One region of the Pseudodesulfovibrio sp. JC047 genome, then DNA from elsewhere that is predicted to be linked to it. Evidence: riboswitches for the same ligand, from Rfam matches in the RefSeq annotation. Region 1 holds a riboswitch; the other holds the start of a gene.

Region 1 (10,074 bases):
GAGGAGTGTCCTGTCGTCGATGACAAAATCAATGGTTTTTCGATCCAGCATTTCGATGGCGGAACTCAAATCATAGGTTTGACGGGGGGTGAATCGGACGGGAAGCAGGGATTTGAAATCATACCCGTGAAGATACGCGACCTTTTTTCCGGCCAGAGAATCCAGCCCCGTGTACGTGGTGCCCCGGAGAGACATGACAGCCATGGTGTACATGGCGAGCGCGTGACGACCATGAAGCACATCTGTGCGTTGAGTCTCGATGTCGAGCGTGCAGTTGATGACGCCGGATTGGAGAGCCTTGATCGCACGGGTGTACGGTACTTCCTGATGGATCAGTTCATAGCCTTCGGGTTCGTAGACCCGGATCAAGATGTCGGTCAGGAGACCTGAATTCCCTTTCTGGATGGCACTGCCGATGTAGGGCATACCGAAAACACAGATTTTGGGCACTGGCCATTCTGGGTAGCCAGCGAAAAGAGGTCGCGGAGATATCGCCAGAGCCGTGAAGATGAGGAGGCTTGTATGGAAAAGTGCTTTTTTGTTCACCGTGCGACTATTGGCCATTTTGGCCCTGAGGGCAACAAAAAAAGCCTGTTGGGCAAGGGGAAAGTCCTCAATTGGCAGCTCGTTGTTTTGCATGCTATGTATGAGACAAAATGGGGAGTCATATGAAATTTTCAGGCGTGAATTTGCTCGATGAATTGGTCCGGCCCGAATTGGCGGAATTGCGGGCCGTTTTCCATGAACAGACGTTTCCCAAGGGCAATGTCGTTTTTCGACCGGATGTCTCGGACAATGAAGTCTTTATCATCGCCCGGGGGCGGGTGCGTGTCTATCTGGCCTATGAAGACAAGGAATTTACCCTGGGTATCTTGAATCCAGGCGATTTGTACTCCACCCACGCCGGATGCTTTGTCCAGGCTTTTGAAGATGTGGATTTGTTAGTGGCCGATGTCCAATCCGTGAAACGGTGGATGACCGAGGTGCCGCTTTTCACCCGGACCATGGTCCGTGTTCTGGGGCATATCTTGCAGAATTCCTTTTCCATTATCGGCAGCCTGGCGTTCAAGGACATTTATAATCGTTTGCGGGATTACATTGAACGCGAAGCGCGGGAAACGGGCATTCCCGACGGGGACGGTCTGCTGCTCAATCTGGATTTGACGATTGAACAACTCGGGCAGCTTTTGGGTGCGTCCCGGCAAACGGTTTCGACTCTACTCAATAACATGGAACGTTCCGGACTCATGGAAAAACGAGGACGTGGAACCTATTTTATCCCGGATGTGGATGCCTTGCATTCGGCTATTGGGGAATAGGGGTGAAAAACGGTCTGATTATGCCTTTTTTCGCGTCATTTGTCGGCTATCTGACATACACATCTTTTTGAATGGTGTATTCACCAAGGCAGTATACGGTTTTTTGCGAGTCCTCCGGGCCACGCCGACCACTGCCCGGGAAATCAGGAAAAGGAGAAAAGTATGGCCAGAGAACCAAGATCGATCGATGAATTGACCATTTGGGAAGATGCCAAGGCAATGCTGCGAAAAGCGAAACGGGAAGGAGTCGAGACCGTTTATGACCGTTTGGAACAGCAAACTCCACACTGTAAATTTTGTGAACTGGGAACCACCTGTCGGAACTGTACCATGGGACCGTGTCGCGTCAGCGAAAAACGGCCCCGTGGCGTCTGTGGGGCTGATGCCGATGTGATCGTCGCCCGGAACTTTGGCCGGTTCGTGACTGGTGGCGCGGCTGCACATTCGGATCATGGACGCGATCTGATGGAAGTTTTCGAAGCCCTTGTTCAGGGTGATGCGCCACATTACAAAATTACCGATGAAGCCAAGATGCTTCGGCTTGCCGGAGAGGTCGGCATCGAAACCGAAGGTCGTGAAAGCATGGAAGTCGCCAGTGACCTCGCGGAATGTTTTTTCGGGGATTTCGGATCTCGCAAGAAATCCATTTCCCTGTTGTCCCGGGTGCCGGATGTCCGCAAGGAAAAGTGGGCCAAGCTGGGCATGACCCCGCGCGGTGTTGATCGCGAAATCGCGGAAATGATGCACCGCACGCACATGGGCGTTGATAATGATGCGGCCAATACGATGATTCATGCGGCCCGGACCGCACTGGCCGACGGCTGGGGTGGGTCCATGATTGGCACTGAATTGTCGGATGTTCTTTTCGGGACCCCGACTCCGAGCCGGTCTACCGCCAATCTCGCAGTCATAAAAGAAGACATGGTCAACCTGCTGGTACACGGGCACAGCCCCGTGGTGTCTGAAATGATTCTGGCCGCTGCTCGTGAACCGGAAATCGTGGCGCGCGCCAAGGAACTCGGTGCCAACGGTATCAATATTGCCGGATTGTGCTGTACCGGCAATGAGTTGCTCATGCGGAAGGGCATTCCCATGGCGGGCAACCATCTCATGACCGAATTGGCGATCATCACCGGCGCGGTCGAGGCTGTTGTGGTTGATTATCAATGTATTATGCCGAGCCTTATCCAGGTTTCCGGCTGTTATCATACCAAGTTTATCGACACCACGGAAAAGGCCCGTTTCACTGGCGCGATTCATTTTGATTTTGAACCGCATACCGCCTTGGAACAGGCACGGAAAATTGTGTCCATCGCCGTCGAAGCCTTTGCCGAACGTGATCCGAGCCGGGTGGAAATTCCGGGTGAACCCATTGAGGTCATGACCGGATTTTCCAACGAAGCCGTTATCGAAGCGTTGGGCGGGTCGCTTGATCCATTGGTCAAGGCCATTGCCGATGGTGACATTCGCGGTGCGGTCGGTATTGTCGGCTGCAACAATCCCAAGATCAAACACGATTCCCTCAATGTGGGGCTGGCCAAAGAGCTTATCAAGCGAGATATTCTCGTGTTGGTCACGGGGTGTGTGACCACCGCCGCAGGCAAGGCCGGATTGTTGGTGCCAGAAGCCATTGAAATGGCCGGTCCAGGGTTGAAGAAAATCTGTGGAGCACTCGGTGTCCCGCCGGTTTTGCACTATGGGTCCTGTGTGGACAACGCCCGTATCATCCAGTTGTGCGGAGCCTTGGCCAAGGCGTTGAACGTGGATATTTCCGATTTGCCCGTGGGCGCGTCGTCGCCGGAGTGGTATTCGGAAAAGGCTGCGTCCATTGGTCTCTACGCCGTGGCGTCGGGTATCTATACCCATCTTGGCCATCCGCCGAATATTCTCGGGTCCGAAACCGTGACGAATCTGGCTGTTTCCGGGCTGGAAGATCTGGTAGGCGCGTCCTTTTTCATTGAATCAGACGCGGTCAAGACCGCCGAGATGTTCGATGAACGGATCAAGGCCAAACGCAAGGCGCTTGGGTTAAGCGAGTAGGAAAAACTATGACGGGCAGGGAAGGGGAGGACATTTTCTTTCTCTGTCCTTTAATTCGTCTTTCCTCTGATACCGTGACGGGGTTCAAGTTTTTTTTAAGATGGTGTGTCTTCGGAGGTCGTTTCATGAAGATAGCTTTTGCCGGAAAAGGTGGGGTTGGCAAAACCTCCCTGGCAGCGTGGACAGCGGATTGGTTGGCCCGAAACGGAAAGAACGTGTGGTTGGTGGACGCGGATACCGCGCTGTCGTTGGGACAGGCTTCCGGACTGTCTCCTGACCAGTTGCCTCAACCGCTTATTCAGCGAAAAGATTTGGTGCGTGAACGTATCCACGCCGGGGGATTTTTGAATCTGAATCCGGAGGTGGGCGATTTGCCGGACGAGCTGGCCGTTGACGTGCCGCTCGGAGGCGATCCCGCGCCGGGGGTAACGCCTGGTCACAAACGGTTGCTGGTCATGGGAGCGGTGACCAATGCGGGCGGCGGGTGCGCGTGTGATGCCAATGCTCTCTTGAAGGCGGTGCTGGCACATATTGTCATGGACCGGGATGAATGGGTGCTGGTCGATTTGGAGGCCGGGGTGGAACATCTGGGTCGAGGGACCGCCACCCATGTGGACGGGCTGGTGATCGTGTCGGAACCATCCATGCGCAGCTTGCAGACCGGCGCGGTCGTGGGGCGCATGGCCGCCGATCTTGGCCTGACCAATCAGGCATTGGTGGTCAATCGCTATGTCGGAGGTGAAATTCCCGTTCTGGATGGTCTTCCCGAATGGTCGCTTTCCATTCCCGCTCTTTCCGGTTTGCAGGATCGACAGATGATGAACGCTTCGGTCCTGAATCTTCCAGAAAGGGACATGGTGGACGCAACGGTTGCCCGATTATTGGATTCATTGGCTGAATCACCTGTTTTCATGGACGCTGGATAGGACGCTGTCCATTGTCTTCCCCTCAAAGGAAAGGGCCTGCGATCATGTGATCGCAGGCCCGTGTTGTTCAATGAAACGGCAGGGAATCATTCGCGAGAACCATTTGTCCCTGCGGCGATGTCGTTGATTTCATGCAGCGCCTTGCCGCGTGCTTGTGCCAGCTTCTTCCATTTGCGTTTTTCCTTTTTCAAGGCTTCGATGGTGTGCAACAGGTTTTGGACCGTGTGGGCCGGATACCCGTGTGTCCCACGGTTTCCCCTGCGCAGTTCCTCGTCGTTGCTTTGACGGATCGCAATCAGTTGATTGGCATCAAGAATCATCGACGTGCCCTATGAACGCTGTTTAGGCGGTTTCGCAAAAGGTTTGCTGGGAATACTCAAGACGGTCCTTGTACTCTTCCTGCTTCCCTTTGTTCCACCGATTGACGGGGCGGTAATAGCCGACCACCCGGGTGTAGACTTCGGTTTCCTTGTTGCAGGTCGGGCACTGGAAGTGCTCGCCGTAGATGTATCCGTGATCTTCGCAGACCGAAAAGGTCGGCGTGACGGAAATGTACGGAATTTTGGTCTTGGTCATGGCCTTGATGAGGAAGTTTTTGACGCTTTCTTCATCCGGAGCAGCTTCACCCAGGAAGGTGTGGAACACGGTCCCGCCGTTATACAACGTCTGCAACTTGTCTTGGTGTTCCAAGGCAAAGAAGACGTCCGAACTGGAGCCGACAGGCAGCAGCGTGGAGTTGGTATAATATGGCGTCTTGTCGCCCGAAGTGTAGATGTCGGAATACAATTCCTTGTCGATCTTGGCCAGACGATAGCAGGTGCCTTCGCCCGGTGTGGCTTCAAGGTTGTACAGGTTGCCGGTTCCTTCCTGGAATTCGACGACCAGTTTGCGCAACAGGTTGAGCGTGCGCTGCATCAGGTTTGAGCCGGATTCGGTATTCACCCCTTTGCCGAGCAGGTTCATGCATGCTTCATGACCACCGATGAGACCGATGGTGGAGAAGTGCCCCTTAAAGCCGTTTTTCAAGTACCGGCGGGAGAATGGGAACATCCCGGCGTTCAGGTTCTTTTCAACGACTTTGCGTTTGAATTCCAGCGATTCACTGGCCAGATGCGCATATTCGGTCACAAGATCGAGGAAGTCTTCTTCGTTGTGCGCCAAATACGCGAGTTTGGACAGGTTCAGTGTGACCACGCCGATGGAGCCGGTCAGGTCGCCTGCACCGAACAGACCGCCGGTCTTTTTGCGAATTTCCCGCAGGTCCATCTGGAGACGGCAGCACATGGAACGGACATCTTCCGGGTTGAGATCGGAATTGATGAAGTTCTGGAAGTATGGTGCGCCGTACTTGGCAGTCATCTTGAGCAGCAGCTTGCCTTCATCGGATTCCCAGGGGAAATCCTTGGTCACGTTGTACGTGGGGATGGGGAAGGAGAAGATGCGGCCATCGGCATCGCCCTCGATCATGACTTCCAGGAACGCCCGGTTGATCATGGCCATTTCCTCGGCGTATTCGCCATAGGTGGAATCCTGCAACTTGCCGCCGATGATGATGGCTTCCTTGGCAATGTGAGACGGTGGCACGAAATCGAAGGTGAAGTTGGTGAACGGGCTTTGACCGCCCCAGCGGGACGTGGCGTTCAGGTTGTGCAGCAGCTTTTGAATCTGCTGTTTGACGGTTTCGTAGCTCAGACCGTCGTACCGAATGAAAGGTGCGAGATAGGTGTCCACATTGTTGAACGCCTGTGCTCCGGCCCATTCGTTTTGCAGCGTGCCGAGGAAGTTGACGATCTGGCCGCAGGCCGAGTCAAAATGCTTGGCCGGGGTGGATGAGCAGCGATCCCGCAGGTTGAATCCTTCCAGCAACAGGTCCCGCAGGCTCCAACCAGAGCAATATCCGGCCAGTCCAAAGGATAAGTCATGGATGTGGAAATAGCCGTGGGTGTGGGCCATGCGGACTTCTTCGGGATACTTTTCCAACATGTATCGGGCCTGCACCGCGCCAGCCATGTGCAGAATGAGCCCCTGATAGGAGTGGACCATATTGGAGTTTTCGCTCACGCGCCAATCCACGTTGTCCAGATAGCTTTCAGTCACGCCGGAAATGTCGAGATAGGCGTCGTTTTGTGTGCGCAGTTCTCTGCGTTTTTCTCTGTATATGATGTAGCGTTCAGCGACCTTGTACAACCGGGCTTCCATGAGCACCTGTTGGACCATGTCCTGCACTTGTTCCTGTTCGGGAACGTCAACACCGTCGAGTCTTTTTTCAACTTTTTTGGCCAGTCTATTTGCGAGCAGTGGGTCTTTGATACCACTCCCCTTGAGGGCCTTGAAAATGGCTTCGCCGATGCGTTTGGTTGACCAGGTCTCGATACAACCGTCACGTTTTTGAATCTGAATTGGCATAAATTTCCTGTGGCAAACAGTCTCATGCGGAAGGGAGCAACACCGGGATGATTCGGCGTCGCGTTGTTTGCCCTGTTGCCGGTATGATTGACGCGGCAGGACCGCAGAGAATCAGGCAACTGTTATCTGGTATGAACTTTCGTGTCCGTGTACGGATTCCGCGGACCGTCACCGACAGAAACGCTTCAGGTAGGTCTTCTGGCTTTCCTCAAACATTCCGCCTTCCCACATGACAGCAGTGGCTTTCTGGAATGATATTCAAAGAGGATTACAGCGGCGGGACCGCTCCGGTTTTACACCGGATTCCCTGTTATGGCCTGTGGCCACCTGAAGGACATCGTGATCTGGAGAACCTATCTGAAGGTTGCGGCGAGCGCAAGAAGGAAGGCGCAAATTTGCGAGGTCGAAACACGATTTGTGTCGTCAATTTTGCCTGTATGCGAGTGATGACAGGGAGGCACGGAAAACTGTTTTTTTTGTGGGTGGAAGTGTGTCTGGTCTCTTCCAGAGGCGAAAAGACTTTCGTTTTGTTGATTCATATTCGGGGAAAATGATTTTCATCCGCTTTTTGTCGGGAAATTATCTTTTCGCCAAGCGGAACGGTTGACTCCCTTCGAGATATTGGTCATAGAGCACGCCGCTTGAAAGTTTGCAGAGTTATGGACGCCTTCTTGACGTTCCGGTTTTCAGTCCTTCGTCGTGTTTTTCATAATGTAATGCCTCCATTTCAGCAGACGGCCTGACCAGGCTCGTCACCCTTGTCTGCACCGGGATATGCCCGGTGTGTGCCCATTGCTGTTGCCGCTGTATGCGGACGATACTCTCTCAACCGATGAAAGGATTTTTTGTGGAAACACCTTCTCTCTCTGTGGCCGGCACCGATGGCAGTGTTCAGGCCGATATTTTTTCCGGGCTGACCGTTGCTCTGGCCCTTGTCCCCGAAGCCGTGGCCTTTTCGTTTGTCGCGGGCATTTCTCCCATAATCGGCCTGTATGGCGCGTTCATGATGTGTCTTATTACCGCTGTGTTGGGTGGCCGTCCCGGGATGATCTCCGGTGCCACGGGAGCCATGGCGGTCGTCATGGTCAACTTGGTGCTTGAAGGAAATGCGCTTGGGGGTCCTGGTTCCCATGCCGGTCTGAACTATCTGTTTTGTACGCTGCTGCTTGTCGGTGTTTTCCAAGTCCTTGCCGGTGTCTTTCACCTCGGCAAATTCATCCGCATGGTGCCCCGGTCTGTGATGATGGGGTTTGTCAACGGGCTGGCCATTGTCATTTTTCTGTCCCAATTGAAAATGTTTCAGTCCGGTGGCGCATGGTTGCAGGGACCGTCTTTGTGGACCATGGCCGGTTTAGTCGTCCTGACCATGGCGATTCTGACCGTTGTGCCCAAAGTGTCCGCAAAGGCTCCGGGTGCGCTTATCGCCATCATTGCCGTGTCCCTATTGGTTGTTTTTACTCAGATAGACACTCAGACGGTGCTGTCTTTCATTCAATCCAACGGTGGAACCGGCATCAAGGCCGGACTCCCTTCGTTTGCCATTCCGAGCGTGCCGTTCACCATGGAAACCGTGGTGTTTATCACGCCATACGCACTCATTCTGGCCGCTATCGGATTGATCGAATCCCTGATGACCTTGTCGCTTATCGATGAATTGACGGAAACACGCGGCTCCGGCAATCGGGAGTGCATGGCTCAGGGAATCGCCAACTTCGTCAACGGACTTTTTGGCGGCATGGGCGGATGTGCCATGATCGGGCAGAGTATGATTAATGTGACATCCGGCGGCAGAGGCCGTTTGTCCGGCATTGTTGCGGCCGGGGCCTTGCTGTTTTTCATTCTGTTCACATCGCAGTATATTGAACAGATCCCCATCGCTGCACTGGTCGGTGTCATGTTCATCGTGGTCATCAAGACCTTTGCCTGGAGCACATTCAATATCATGAATAAAATTCCCAAATGGGATGTGTTGGTTATCGTGTTGGTGACCGTGTTGACGGTGCGATATGATCTGGCCGTTGCCGTGCTGTGTGGCGTGGTCGTTTCAGCGTTGACCTTTGCCTGGAAAAATGCCGCTCGAATTCGCGTTGAATCCAAAGTGGATACACATGGAATTAAGCATTACACCATTCATGGACCACTGTTTTTTGCTTCCACTTCGCTTTTCCTCCGGCAGTTTTCGGTGCAGGACGATCCCGAAGAGGTCATCATTGATTTTCAGGAATCCAGAATCATGGATCAATCTGCCATTGAGGCGATCAATACGGTTGCCGAGAAATATCATCGCGTGGGGAAATCCATTCACCTTTGGCATTTGAGTACGGATTGTGTCCGGCTCGTCAAACGGGCTCAGAAAATCTGTGTCGTGAATGTGCTGGCCGATCCCGATTATTTTGTGGGCATCGATAACTATCGATTGTACAAGGAACATTTGGAATTCGAATCGTTGTGATGCTGCTGTTTTTTTGTTGTAAAAAAAGCCCGGAAAATTCAATTTTCCGGGCTTTTTCAGAGGCGGTTATTGACAACCGAGACGTGCGCTTCCGTGAACGGCCTTATCCCAGACGTCGGGCGAATTCCGATACGATGATCGCCCCGGCCTGTGCCACATTCAGCGAGTCGAATTGTCGCAAAAACGGGACATGCAGGCTGTGATGACAGTATTTGGACACCCCTGGGCGTATGCCCTTTTCTTCGTTGCCAAGGACCAGAACGGCGGGGGAAGCCAAGTCCGCTGTATATACGTTGGCCGAATCCGAGGTCATGCGCGCCGCGTACAACGTATAGTCATAATTGACGCAATCCTTCATGGCATTGGCCATGTTGCCGACCTTGGCCACGGCCAATTTGTTGAGTGCGCCCGCTGAAGACCGCAGTGCTCCGGCTCCCAGATAGGCTCCATGATGCTGGCAGACAATGAGTCCGGCTCCGCCAAGGGCATGAACTGTTCTGGCCAGCACGCCCACGTTGCCGGTGTCCTGCACCTGATCGAGAGCGACGATGAGCGGCAGCGGCGCATCGACCGCCTCTTCGAGAAGTTGTTCGAGTGGGGTATAGTCCAAAGCGGCACATCGGGCAGCGATTCCTTGGTGATTTCCTCGGTACATATAATCCAGATCCGTGCTCGAGACAGATTTATGTGGCACTTTTTGGGTGCGACATAACTCGAGAATTTCTTCCATGGCGTTATCGCGACGCCCTTTTCTGAAGGCGACAAAGTCAACTTTACGCGGTGTGTCCATGAGAAGTTCTTTGACCGGCTTGTTGCCAACCACGTAAATTTTCCCGTCTTTTTTATCCCGGCCAGTGTTTTGCATTTGTGTATTCCTTTGAATTGTGTGGCAAAAAGTTGCACATGGTTGCGCGTGCCCCGGGCACCGTGT
Region 2 (10,074 bases), on a different contig from region 1:
AGGGACTTGTCGTCCGTCATGTATTCCTTGCGCCGCTGGGTGCGTTCATTGGTCAGACCGCGAGACATGTCCCTGATGTCATATTTCAGGTGATCGCGATGTTTGCCCTTGAGCGGCCAGACCTTTTTCAAAAGGTTGCCAAACCGTTCAAGTTCTTTTGCATTATCGTGGGTGAGATTGGGAAAAAGTCCATCAATCGACATAGGAAAACCGCATCCTTTGTATAAATTTATCACCAAAGTCCGTGTCGCCGGTGAGGTCGAGTGGATGTATGGTGTCGGGCAGGGATTCGGCAAAATACCGGGCCTGCGAATCTGTCGTCAGTTGTTCCGTCCCCTGAAGGGAGGTATTTCCCGCCTTGATCGTCTTGGACGCACATCCCGGAGGCAGGAAGCCGAGGGTTTCCAGATCCTTGAGGGAAACATGTTCCCCCAATGCTCCGGCAATGAAAATTTGTTTGAGGTCCGCCGGACCGAATTGGGCCGCGTCCAGCAGGGTGGACATGGCCAGGTTGAAAGCCGCCTTGACCTTGAGGATTTCTTCGATATCCGAGGCTGGCAGATACAGGCTCTCGTTGATGATGAAGGTCGGTTCGCCATGTCGTGTGGTCACATTCCTGGCCAATCGTGCGGCCAGCGGCGTGGTTCCTGTGTCGAACTGGCCAGTTTCACTGATGACCCCGTGGGTGCGCAGGAGTGCGACCAGCGAGAGGTACCCGGTGCCGGTAATGCCAGTGGGGGGGGCGGTCCCATCGAGCGCGTGTATGGACAGACCGTGCGGGGTCAGGGTGAATCTGGTGATGGTTCCGGGACCGGCCATGCGTCCGAAAGAAAGCCCAACTCCTTCGAGAGCTGGTCCCATGGGGACGCTGGCACAGTATCGCGTGTGTGGCGAGAGCGTGAGAATGAATTCGCCATTGGTGCCGAGGTCGGCCAGCAAAAAGGGTGGCTCGGCGTGGGAGGCATCTTCCAGAGCGGTCAGGCCTGCGGACAGATCTGCGCCGACAAATGGAGCCAGCAGTGGAGGAATATACGTCGGGGGTAACTCCGGTGCCAAAAGCTGCTCGTCGCCGCCCGTGTAGGACAGCCTGTATGGAGCCGAGGCAAGCCCATCGGGAGCCAATCCCAGGAGAATATAGGCCATGGCGGTATTGCCGGAAATTGTCAGCGCGGTACAGCGGCCTTGGTGGGTCTTGGTCATGGATGCGAGCAATTCGATGAGCCGGTCCAGAATGAGATCGCGAAGGATGGTCCGTCCTTCCGGGGTACGTGCGACCGCGAGACGAGACATGACATCCGCTCCGAGTCCTGTTTGTGGGTTGAGTTCCTGTCCCGAGGCAACCGGGTGGTCGTTTATCAGGACGGTCCAATGGATCGACGTGGTGCCAAGGTCGATAGCCACGGCGTAGTCACCAGTGGTTGTCGCAATGGTTCGGGCCACCCGAGGGGAACGGATTGGTTCCGGCAGTTCGATAGTGCACGGTTGGGACGGGTGCAGACAGGCAAGCCGCCAGCCAAGGGCGATAGCCTCTTTCCCCAGCTTTTTCACTTCATCAACGGTGGTGTCCGGTGCGTCCTTCACAAAACGGACAGCGCACAAACCACATTTTCCCAGCCCGGAACAGAGCGGGACGCCCTGCCACAGCCCACCCATGAAGATGGTCCGAGCCAGGTTTTCACCGTGCTGGGCTGTGAGGACGACCGTGTCGCTGGAATGTGTCTGAATGTGTATGCTCACCTGTGCTCCATTGGTGCGCGAAGACTACCGTATGGACCCGGCCATGTAAATGTCGGTGCCCGGTGCCCAGTGGGTCGGCTGTATGGGCGTGTGACGATGAGGTCGTGCCGGATTGTTCAACGGTCGGTGTTGGAGGGAAAAGGGGACTAATGACGGTTCAGGCGTTTGAACGCATCGTCCAGATGTTTGAGCCAGATATCAACCAGTTGGTCATATTCTCCAGCCCCTTTGAGGAGTGGTTCGCAGGTGATATTTTCGGCTTCCAATCGGGATTTCCAACTGTTTTCGGTATCGCCGATCATATCACGGGCAACGTGCCATCCCGCACCGAACAGGAAGGGGACAAGATAGGCCTTTTTCACCCCATCATCCTTGAATCGATCGATAATGACGTCGATGCACGCTTCCTTCTGGTGCTCCATGACCCCCATATGAACGGTTTTGTCCCGTTTTTGGAAGGCGCGATGCATGGCTTCGTAATAGATGCTGCCGTCATGCCGGGTGCCGTGTCCCATGAACAGGACCGCGTCGTTTTCGCCTTTGCCTTCTTCTGCAATGGACATGATGATATCCGCCACCTGTTCCAGCCCGGACTCACCGGCCACGAGTGGAAAACCAACTTCCACCCGAACGAAACCGTCTTCCGCAAGCATCTGTTCATTGGCCAGTTCCAGCAGCTCGTGGAATTCCGTGCCGGGGATGAGATGCAGCGACTGGATGACCACATGGGTCACGCCGTCCGCGTGAAGTTTTTCGAGGGCCTTGGGAACCGAGTCCACGGCCTCGCCTACTTTTTTCATGTGTCCGCGAATGGTCTTGGACGTATAGGCCACGCGCACCGGGACATCGGGATACGCCACATGAACCCGCTCGATGATGTGATCGAGCGAGGCCATGGCATTTTTGTTGCGTGAGCCGAAAGCGGCGAGGACAATGGCTGTTTTCATTATTGTGTGTTTTTCTTGACCAATGCCAACGAAAAATAATGTGGTTTTTTCGGGGCATCCTTGATGTCCATGAGGATGGATTCATCATCCATGCCCAATTTGGAGACCAGGACAGTCTTGTCGGCCAAGCGAAGCCGGTTCAGTGTTTCACGAATTTCCTCAAAATTCTTGTACGCCTTGAGGATAACTGCATTGTCAGCCACGTCAAGCTGTGCTTCCAGTTTTTCCGGGTCAGAAACACCGGAGGTGATGAGCAGAGATTCCTTGGATTCGCAGAGTACCAGTCCGATTTTTGAAGCTGCGGCGAGAAAGGACGTGATGCCGGGAATGGCCTGAAGTCGGACCGATGGGTCCATGGCGAGCAATGTGCGTTGCAGATATCCATAGGTCGAGTAGGTCAGCGGGTCGCCCAGTGTCAGGAAGGCCGCATCTTTTCCGGCATTCAGCACTTCGGCGACGATTTTGGCATTGGCAGTCCAGGCTTTTTCAAGCTCGTCTTTGTCCTTGGTCATCGGAAAACCGAGCTGAATGACATCAACGTTTTCCTTGAGGTGCGGCTTGGCAATGGAATAGGCCGTGGAATAGTCGTTTTTGGTGGATGCTGCGGCAAAGATGACATCGACTTCGCCCAGAGCACGGACAGCCTTGAGTGTCAAAAGTTCCGGGTCACCCGGACCAACGCCTATGCCGTAGAGAATGCCTTTTGGGGTCATATTGTTTCCTTGTCCTTCGAAAAGGGATGTATCTTTTTAAGGGGTTGCTGTGTGATTGATAGGATGCAAAAGCTGATGGACCGTTTCGATACCTTGCAGCAGTCGCATGGTCGGTCTGGCAACGAGGTGTTCGTCCACCAGAAAAACTCCATTATTCAAGACGGCTTTGATGCGTGATGCGGCCGGGCCGTTTTTGATTCTGTCGATAGAAACCTGATTCATGGGGCCGTATTGAGCCAGGTAGACGTCGATTTGACGTGCTTTTGCCAAAAGACGTTCCAACCCATAGGCGGCGATATTCGTGCCTCGTTTGGGCCGAGCGTCCTTGGCCACATTAATTCCTCCCGCTTTTTCCAAGACGAACAAGGGCATGGAACCGGGAGAGAATGTGGATAATCTGGAATGAATGGACTCGAAAAAGACTGAGGGGCGTTCGTTCTCCGGAAAGTTGTCCAGTCGTTTTTCAGCCAGGACTAATCCCTCCTTGAAATCTTCGACCATATATTCTGCCTGCATGTCTCGTCCGGTGAGGTGGCCGAGCGTTCGCCAATAGGTGAGCATTTCGTCAATGGTGTTGGGTTGGAAAGAGAGGACCGTGATGCCATGTCGGCGGAGTGCTCGCCAAAGCGCAGGGTATCCCCGTTCCAGCATGGGGCGGATGAGTACGAGGTCAGGTTCGGCTTTCAGAAATTTTTCCACACCGTCACGCGCGTTGAAAGTCGTTTTTTCCAAGGCCTGTGCCGGGTAATCTTCTGTTCGGCTGACACCGATGATTTCATTGTTCAGACCGAGATAGAACAGGTTCTCGGTGTGGGCCGCATACAGGGAGATGATACGGCTGAACGGTGTTGTGAACGTACTGGTATGTCCAGAGCTGTCCGTGGCGGTTCCGGCCATGGCAGGACTACTCAAAAGAACGAGACAAATGCAAGAAATGAAGTAACGAATCACGAGTGATCCTTTAATTTGTAAAAAATGTGAACGCCTGTGTCTGTGGTGAAAATCTCGGCCTGAATACGGAAGACGGCGTTGAGAATTTCCGAGGTCAGGGCCTTTGTGACGGTACCATGCGCATGGACGCGGCCTTTGTTCAAGATGACAATCTGGTCGCAGAAGGCCGCTGCGAGGTTCAGATCGTGCAGGACGGCGATGATGGTCCGGTTTTCTTCGGACGCCAGCCGTTGCAATTCGGTCATGGTGGTCAGCGCATGGCGAATATCCATGGAAGACGTGGGTTCGTCAAGCAGCAGGGCAGATGTGGTCTGGGCCAGTCCTCTGGCCACGACAGTTCGTTGTCTTTCGCCACCCGACAGGTCGGCCACGATACGGCCTTTCAGTGGGCTGAGATCCATGGTGTGGATGGCGGTTTCGACAATAGATACATCTTTTTGAGACGGGTGTGCGAATCGTTGAATGTGGGGATGTCTGCCCATGAGCACTGTTTCAAAAAGAGTGAAGGGAAAATTGAAATCCACATCTTGAGGCACCAATGCGAACTGTCTGGCCCGGTCTGCGGGAGCAATGGAGGCGACGGGAGACGTGTTGATTGTGACAGACCCACTGGAGGGAGCTTGATGGCCGGTGAGTACGTCGAGCAGCGTGGATTTGCCGCTGCCGTTCGGACCGACGATTCCATATAATTGGCCTGGCTCGAATGTCAGGTTGATGTCGTGAAGGACGTGGGTATCGCTATATCCAAAGGAGACGGCATTCAGGGTGAAGGTTGTCGTTTTCATGGATATCACCTGTGTCCTTTTTGGGAACGGGTGAAAATCCAGCAGAAAATCGGGCCGCCAATGAGTGCCGTGAGTACGCCAATGGGAACTTCGTGTGGCAATCCTGTGCGAGTCAGCGTGTCGGCCGCGAGCAGGAGGATGGCTCCGCTCAAGCCGGATGCCGGGAGGAGCCAGCGATTGTCCGGGCCGATCGTCATGCGCATGAGATGGGGGATGATGAGCCCCACGAAACCGATAACCCCGGACACCGAGACGCAGACCGCGCTGATGAGCGAAGCGGTGATCAGGAGGATCAGGCGGACCGTGCCGGTGTCCACGCCCAGACTGCGGGCCGAACGGGTACCGAGACTCATGATATTGAGATCCCGGGCAAAAAAGAGACAAATGGCAAAACCGATGAGGCTGGTCCCCGCAGTGAGCAGAACATCGGTCCATGTGCGGGCGACGAAGCTGCCCATGAGCCAGAAGACGATGACGGACACCCGTTCATCCGCGAGATATTTGATACAACTGAGTCCTGCTGAGAGAATGGCCGAGACAATGACACCCGCCAGAATCAGGTTGGTGGGGGACAGTTCTCCGTCCCGTCCGGACATGGTGATGACCGCGAATAGGGTGATGGTAGCTCCGGCAAAGGCCATGAGCAGCAGCGTTGCCTGTCCGAAAAATGTCAGGCCGAGCAGTAGGCTGACGGCCGCACCAAATGCCGCACCAGAAGAGACGCCAAGGGTGAATGGGTCGGCCAATGGATTGAGCAGCAGCCCTTGAAAGACGGTTCCGGCCACAGCCAGACCGAATCCGACAAAAGTGGCTGTGAGAATGCGAGGCAGGCGGACCTCGAAGATGACGCTCGCCTTGAGTGGATCAATGGATTCCGTCGCCCCCCGCAGGGCGTCTGTCAGCGCGGTCAGGACATCACCCGGAGATATCTGGATGAAGCCGAGACCGGTGGCACCGATCACCAACGCGACCAGTATGGTCGCGAGTACGGTGAGGGTGACCCCTTTGCTGAGGACTCTGCGGGAAACGACGGTCATACGGATCTATTATGGAAGCATATGCTTCTGGGTTTTGGCATCTTTCAGGTGACGCACGTAAATGTCGGCCCATGCGTCCATGGAACCGAGACCATGCAGGTCAATGGTCACGTCAATACCGGCCTTGGTCAGCATAACTTTCCAAGCGTCGTCTTCGTCTCCGGCCATGTCATTGGTGGCGTGGTCGCCTGCGACGATCATGAACGGTTTGAGCAACACTTTTTTTACGCCAGAGGCCTTGAGTTGAACCAGCATGTCGTCAAATGCGGGATAGCCTTCCACACATCCCACGAAAATGGGGTGGTTGTATGCTTTCTGCATTTCGCTCTGGAATTGGGCATAGATGCCGGTGGAATAGAAATCGTTGCCGTGGCCCATGTAGACCAGTGCGGCATCCAGTTTCTTGGCCGCGTCCACATCGGCCTTGAGGGCCTTGGTGGCATAGGCGATGTCTTCAGTGTACGGATACACGACGCCGGGCATCCCCAGAGCAGGACGGCCCAGGCGCAGGCTCTTGAAGGGCACGGATTTGGCCTTGATGGCACGAATGGAGCGCAGACCGAGCATGGTCTGGGTGAGGTCGGAGAATTCTTCGCCCGCAAAGACGTGCAGGGACTGGACTGCAATGGAGGTATATCCTTCGTCCTGAAGATCGGCGATGGTCGCCAACGGTCCTTTGACGGTCAGAATGTCGCTAGGCACGCCGGCATTGTTTTTTTGCCATGCCGCGTCATTCTGACGTTCGTGCCAGATATCCCGGATGATGCTGGAGGTGAAAGCCAGTTTGACCGGAACGCCGGGAAAGGCTTTTTCCACTTTTGAGCGGATATTCAGGATTGAGTTGAGTGCTTCGGGATAGGATGTCCCAAAGGCGGCCAGAACGATGGCGTCCGTGGCCTGGTCCTTTGCATGATGTCCGGCCTGTGCCGGGATGACGAGCACCATGGCCAGAAGACAGGACAGCAGTGCGGTGTTGAGTGTGCGAAAATTCATGACAACTCCAAGATGGAAGGCTGATGAAAGGGAATGAAAAATCCCTTCCTCGACGTATTCGAGGAAGGGAAACCGTTTTATCCCTTCAGTACCTGTAGTGGTAAGCCCTCGTACCACCGAGGTAAAACCTATGACTTTCCAGGCAGGTCTTCCGGCTGGTCTCTGCTGCATTCGCCTTCCCAAGAAAAACTCAGTGGCATGGTTGAATGCAGGGTAACGAGACGTCACGGCGGCGGGTCCGCTCCCGATTTTCACGGGATTCCCTATGAAGTCCATTCGGACACCTGGAAGGGGTGTACTATGCTTGTCGCGTTGCTTGTGTCAAGAGATTGAGGCCCTTGATGTCATGCGTTCCTGAAAATGCTGGATCATTTTTTCCGTATCAATGACCAGAGCGTCTGATTCCCCCATCATGCCGTATCCAAGGATGGGAATGTGGAATATTTCTTCCACCGGCACGGTGAACCCGGTGATGACAACCTGTTGTTGTTTCAGAACTTCATCAACCAGAATGGCGGCTTTGTATTCGCCGACCCGGACCACGATAGCCTGTGCCCTTTCGATGTTTTCCTGCTCGGGCGTCAGGTCCAGAAGATCGGCCAGGCGGAGCAGGGAATGGACCTCGCCACGGACATCCACGGTCTCACGACCATCGGGCAATTGTACGACATCATTGAGGCGGGGCATGTAGATTTCCATGACATCCCTACTGGGCACGATAAAGGTATCGCCGCCCACCTTGCAGACAAGTGCTTCGACAATGCCTTCGTTGGCAGAACGGTCAAGCGGGATGGAGATGGTAAAGGCCGAGCCGTGGCCAAAGTCGCTCTCAATGGTCACATCTCCATCTAATGTGACTTGGATGGCATTGACCACCGCGTCCATTCCCACACCGCGTCCAGAGACATCCGTGATTGTTTCGGCCGTGGAAAATCCGCTTTTCAGGATGAAATGTAAAATGTCTTGCTGGTCATAATCCTTTTCGGGATCAGCCAGGCCTTTTTCAATGGCTTTAGCTAGAATCTTGTCGGGATCAAGTCCTCGACCGTCATCCTTGACCTGAATGAATGCGGTGTCCCCTTTGCGCCACGCAGCCAGTGTGACGACTCCTGTTTCCTTTTTCCCGGCCAATTTTCGGCCTTCAGGATCTTCCAATCCATGGTCTACCGCATTTCTGAGCAGGTGAACCAGTGGCTCATTGAGACTTTCGACAATGGTCTTATCCAGGGCCAGTTCATCACCTTTGACTTCAAAATCGAGTTTTTTCCCGATTTTTTGGCTCAAACTTTTGACGAGCCGGTGCATGGGCATGAAAATCTGCTTGAGCGGCACGAGACGAATGGCGTTCACTTCTTGCTGGAGCTTGTTGATGACGGTATCGAGTTCCCGCAGCGAAGATGTCACCTGAGCCATGTTGGCCGCACCCCCCTGGGCAATGACGGCGTAGGTGACCATGAGTTTGCCCACCAATTCGATCACTCGGTCCAACCTGTCTGTGCTCACACGAATGGATGATATCGCCTGTGTGGCATTCTTGGTTTTTCCAGGGGCCGTTTGGGATGGCTCTTTGGTCTTCTCAGTTTCTTCGATGTGGGGAGGTTCCTGAGCGTCCGGGGTAGGGGGAGCAAACGCCCTAGCTGCTTCGGTTTCGGATTCTTCCACGAATGTTGTCGGGGCGGTTTTGATTTTACCCAATGCCTCGGCACTGTTTTCGAGCAATCCACCTAGGGCAAAAAAGAATTTTTTTTGTGCTTCGCAAATACCAAGCATGGCGGAGATGATATCTGCATTGACCGGAGCAATTCCGTCTGAGAGCATGTCCAGGAGCGCGATGACCCCGGCTGATGAAAGGCGCATATGCGACAGGCCGAGTGCATCGACGACTGGTCCGGCTCCTTGGCCGGTTGCGTCCACTTCGAGGATCTGTTTTTCAATGTCCTCGATGCACTGTAGTATGCTATCCTGCATGAATTTTCCCTTATTGTGTCGTGAAATAGGTGTCTTCGTCCGGATAGACTGCGATTGTCTGGTCGAAACCCCATGCGTAGAGTGTTGTCTTGGCGTCTGGCGAAAGTGTGCAGGCGGCAATCTTGAATGTTGTTCCCATACTGGCGATGGTTCCCCAGGCGCTGGAACCAACAGTCAGCACCTTTGAGAGATCAAGGAGAATCGAGTCTCCGGGTTCAACAGCCAGAATTGCGGAAATAATTGGTTTGAACTGGGTTTCCTGATGCACCCGAGGGGCCTTGACATGAATGACGGTGACCTCATTCCGAGTGGTCACTTCAACACCTATCCCTGAGATTTCGGTTTTCGGTGCGTCGTTTTGAGAAGCTGTGCTGATAAGTCCGAGGACTTCAGCCTCTTCTTCTTCGTCAAGCGAATTGTCCCGGAGTTGTTCCAGTACCTGGAAAATCATGTTCACGCCGCGTGAAAGCAGTGTGATGTTGCTTGAAGAGGATTCCACGTCACCGGATTGCACCTTTTTCAGAAAATCTTCGATTTTATGGGTGAAATGTGACGCTTCTTCGAAACCGGCCATGAAACCTGTGACCCCTTTGATCGTATGCAATGGCCGTGCAAGTATGTCGATACCTTCACTCAGGTTGGCGCTTTCAAGCAATTCAAGTCCTTCCATGACTTGCGGGTAGTATTTATCGTTGACCTCAGAGAAGAACTCTTCGATCATCGGATCTTCACTCATGATATATCCTTCGACTACTTTGTCAAAAGTCCTAATTTTTCAAGTTCGTTATAGAGCTTTTCTTTAGCGATCGGCTTGACGATATACGCTGAAGCTTCTCCGTCATAAAACGTTTTGATGACCGTCTGCGGGTCGTCAAGGGCCGTGGTCATGATGACCTTGACCTTGGGGGTAAAGCCGTTTTCGATTTCAATCGAACGAATCCTC

Evidence for each region. Region 1 has a riboswitch for cobalamin ahead of GO013_RS16200 (ribonucleoside triphosphate reductase). Riboswitches for the same ligand answer to the same signal wherever they lie in the genome.
Region 2: it holds a riboswitch for cobalamin, as region 1 does, so the genes downstream of both, GO013_RS00955 (sirohydrochlorin cobaltochelatase) here and GO013_RS16200 (ribonucleoside triphosphate reductase) in region 1, are expected to answer to the same signal.

What each region holds. Positions count from the first base shown of each region.
Region 1 is NZ_WUEH01000036.1:1,088-11,161, forward strand. Features, by position in the region: gene GO013_RS16170 (transporter substrate-binding domain-containing protein) at 1-450, opposite strand, end outside; gene GO013_RS16175 (hypothetical protein) at 523-672, shown strand; gene GO013_RS16180 (Crp/Fnr family transcriptional regulator) at 669-1,319, shown strand; gene cooS (anaerobic carbon-monoxide dehydrogenase catalytic subunit) at 1,482-3,359, shown strand; gene GO013_RS16190 (ArsA-related P-loop ATPase) at 3,485-4,285, shown strand; gene GO013_RS16195 (hypothetical protein) at 4,372-4,605, opposite strand; gene GO013_RS16200 (ribonucleoside triphosphate reductase) at 4,628-6,691, opposite strand; cobalamin riboswitch at 6,862-7,037, opposite strand; gene GO013_RS16205 (SulP family inorganic anion transporter) at 7,539-9,143, shown strand; gene GO013_RS16210 (RNA methyltransferase) at 9,247-10,008, opposite strand.
Region 2 is NZ_WUEH01000001.1:178,528-188,601, reverse strand. Features, by position in the region: gene GO013_RS00990 (small ribosomal subunit Rsm22 family protein) at 1-203, opposite strand, end outside; gene GO013_RS00985 (ASKHA domain-containing protein) at 193-1,737, opposite strand; gene GO013_RS00980 (sirohydrochlorin cobaltochelatase) at 1,884-2,684, opposite strand; gene cobI (precorrin-2 C(20)-methyltransferase) at 2,684-3,397, opposite strand; gene GO013_RS00970 (ABC transporter substrate-binding protein) at 3,434-4,348, opposite strand; gene GO013_RS00965 (ABC transporter ATP-binding protein) at 4,345-5,133, opposite strand; gene GO013_RS00960 (iron ABC transporter permease) at 5,139-6,170, opposite strand; gene GO013_RS00955 (sirohydrochlorin cobaltochelatase) at 6,180-7,163, opposite strand; cobalamin riboswitch at 7,287-7,466, opposite strand; gene GO013_RS00950 (chemotaxis protein CheW) at 7,485-9,131, opposite strand; gene GO013_RS00945 (Hpt domain-containing protein) at 9,142-9,867, opposite strand; gene GO013_RS00940 (response regulator) at 9,882-10,074, opposite strand, start outside.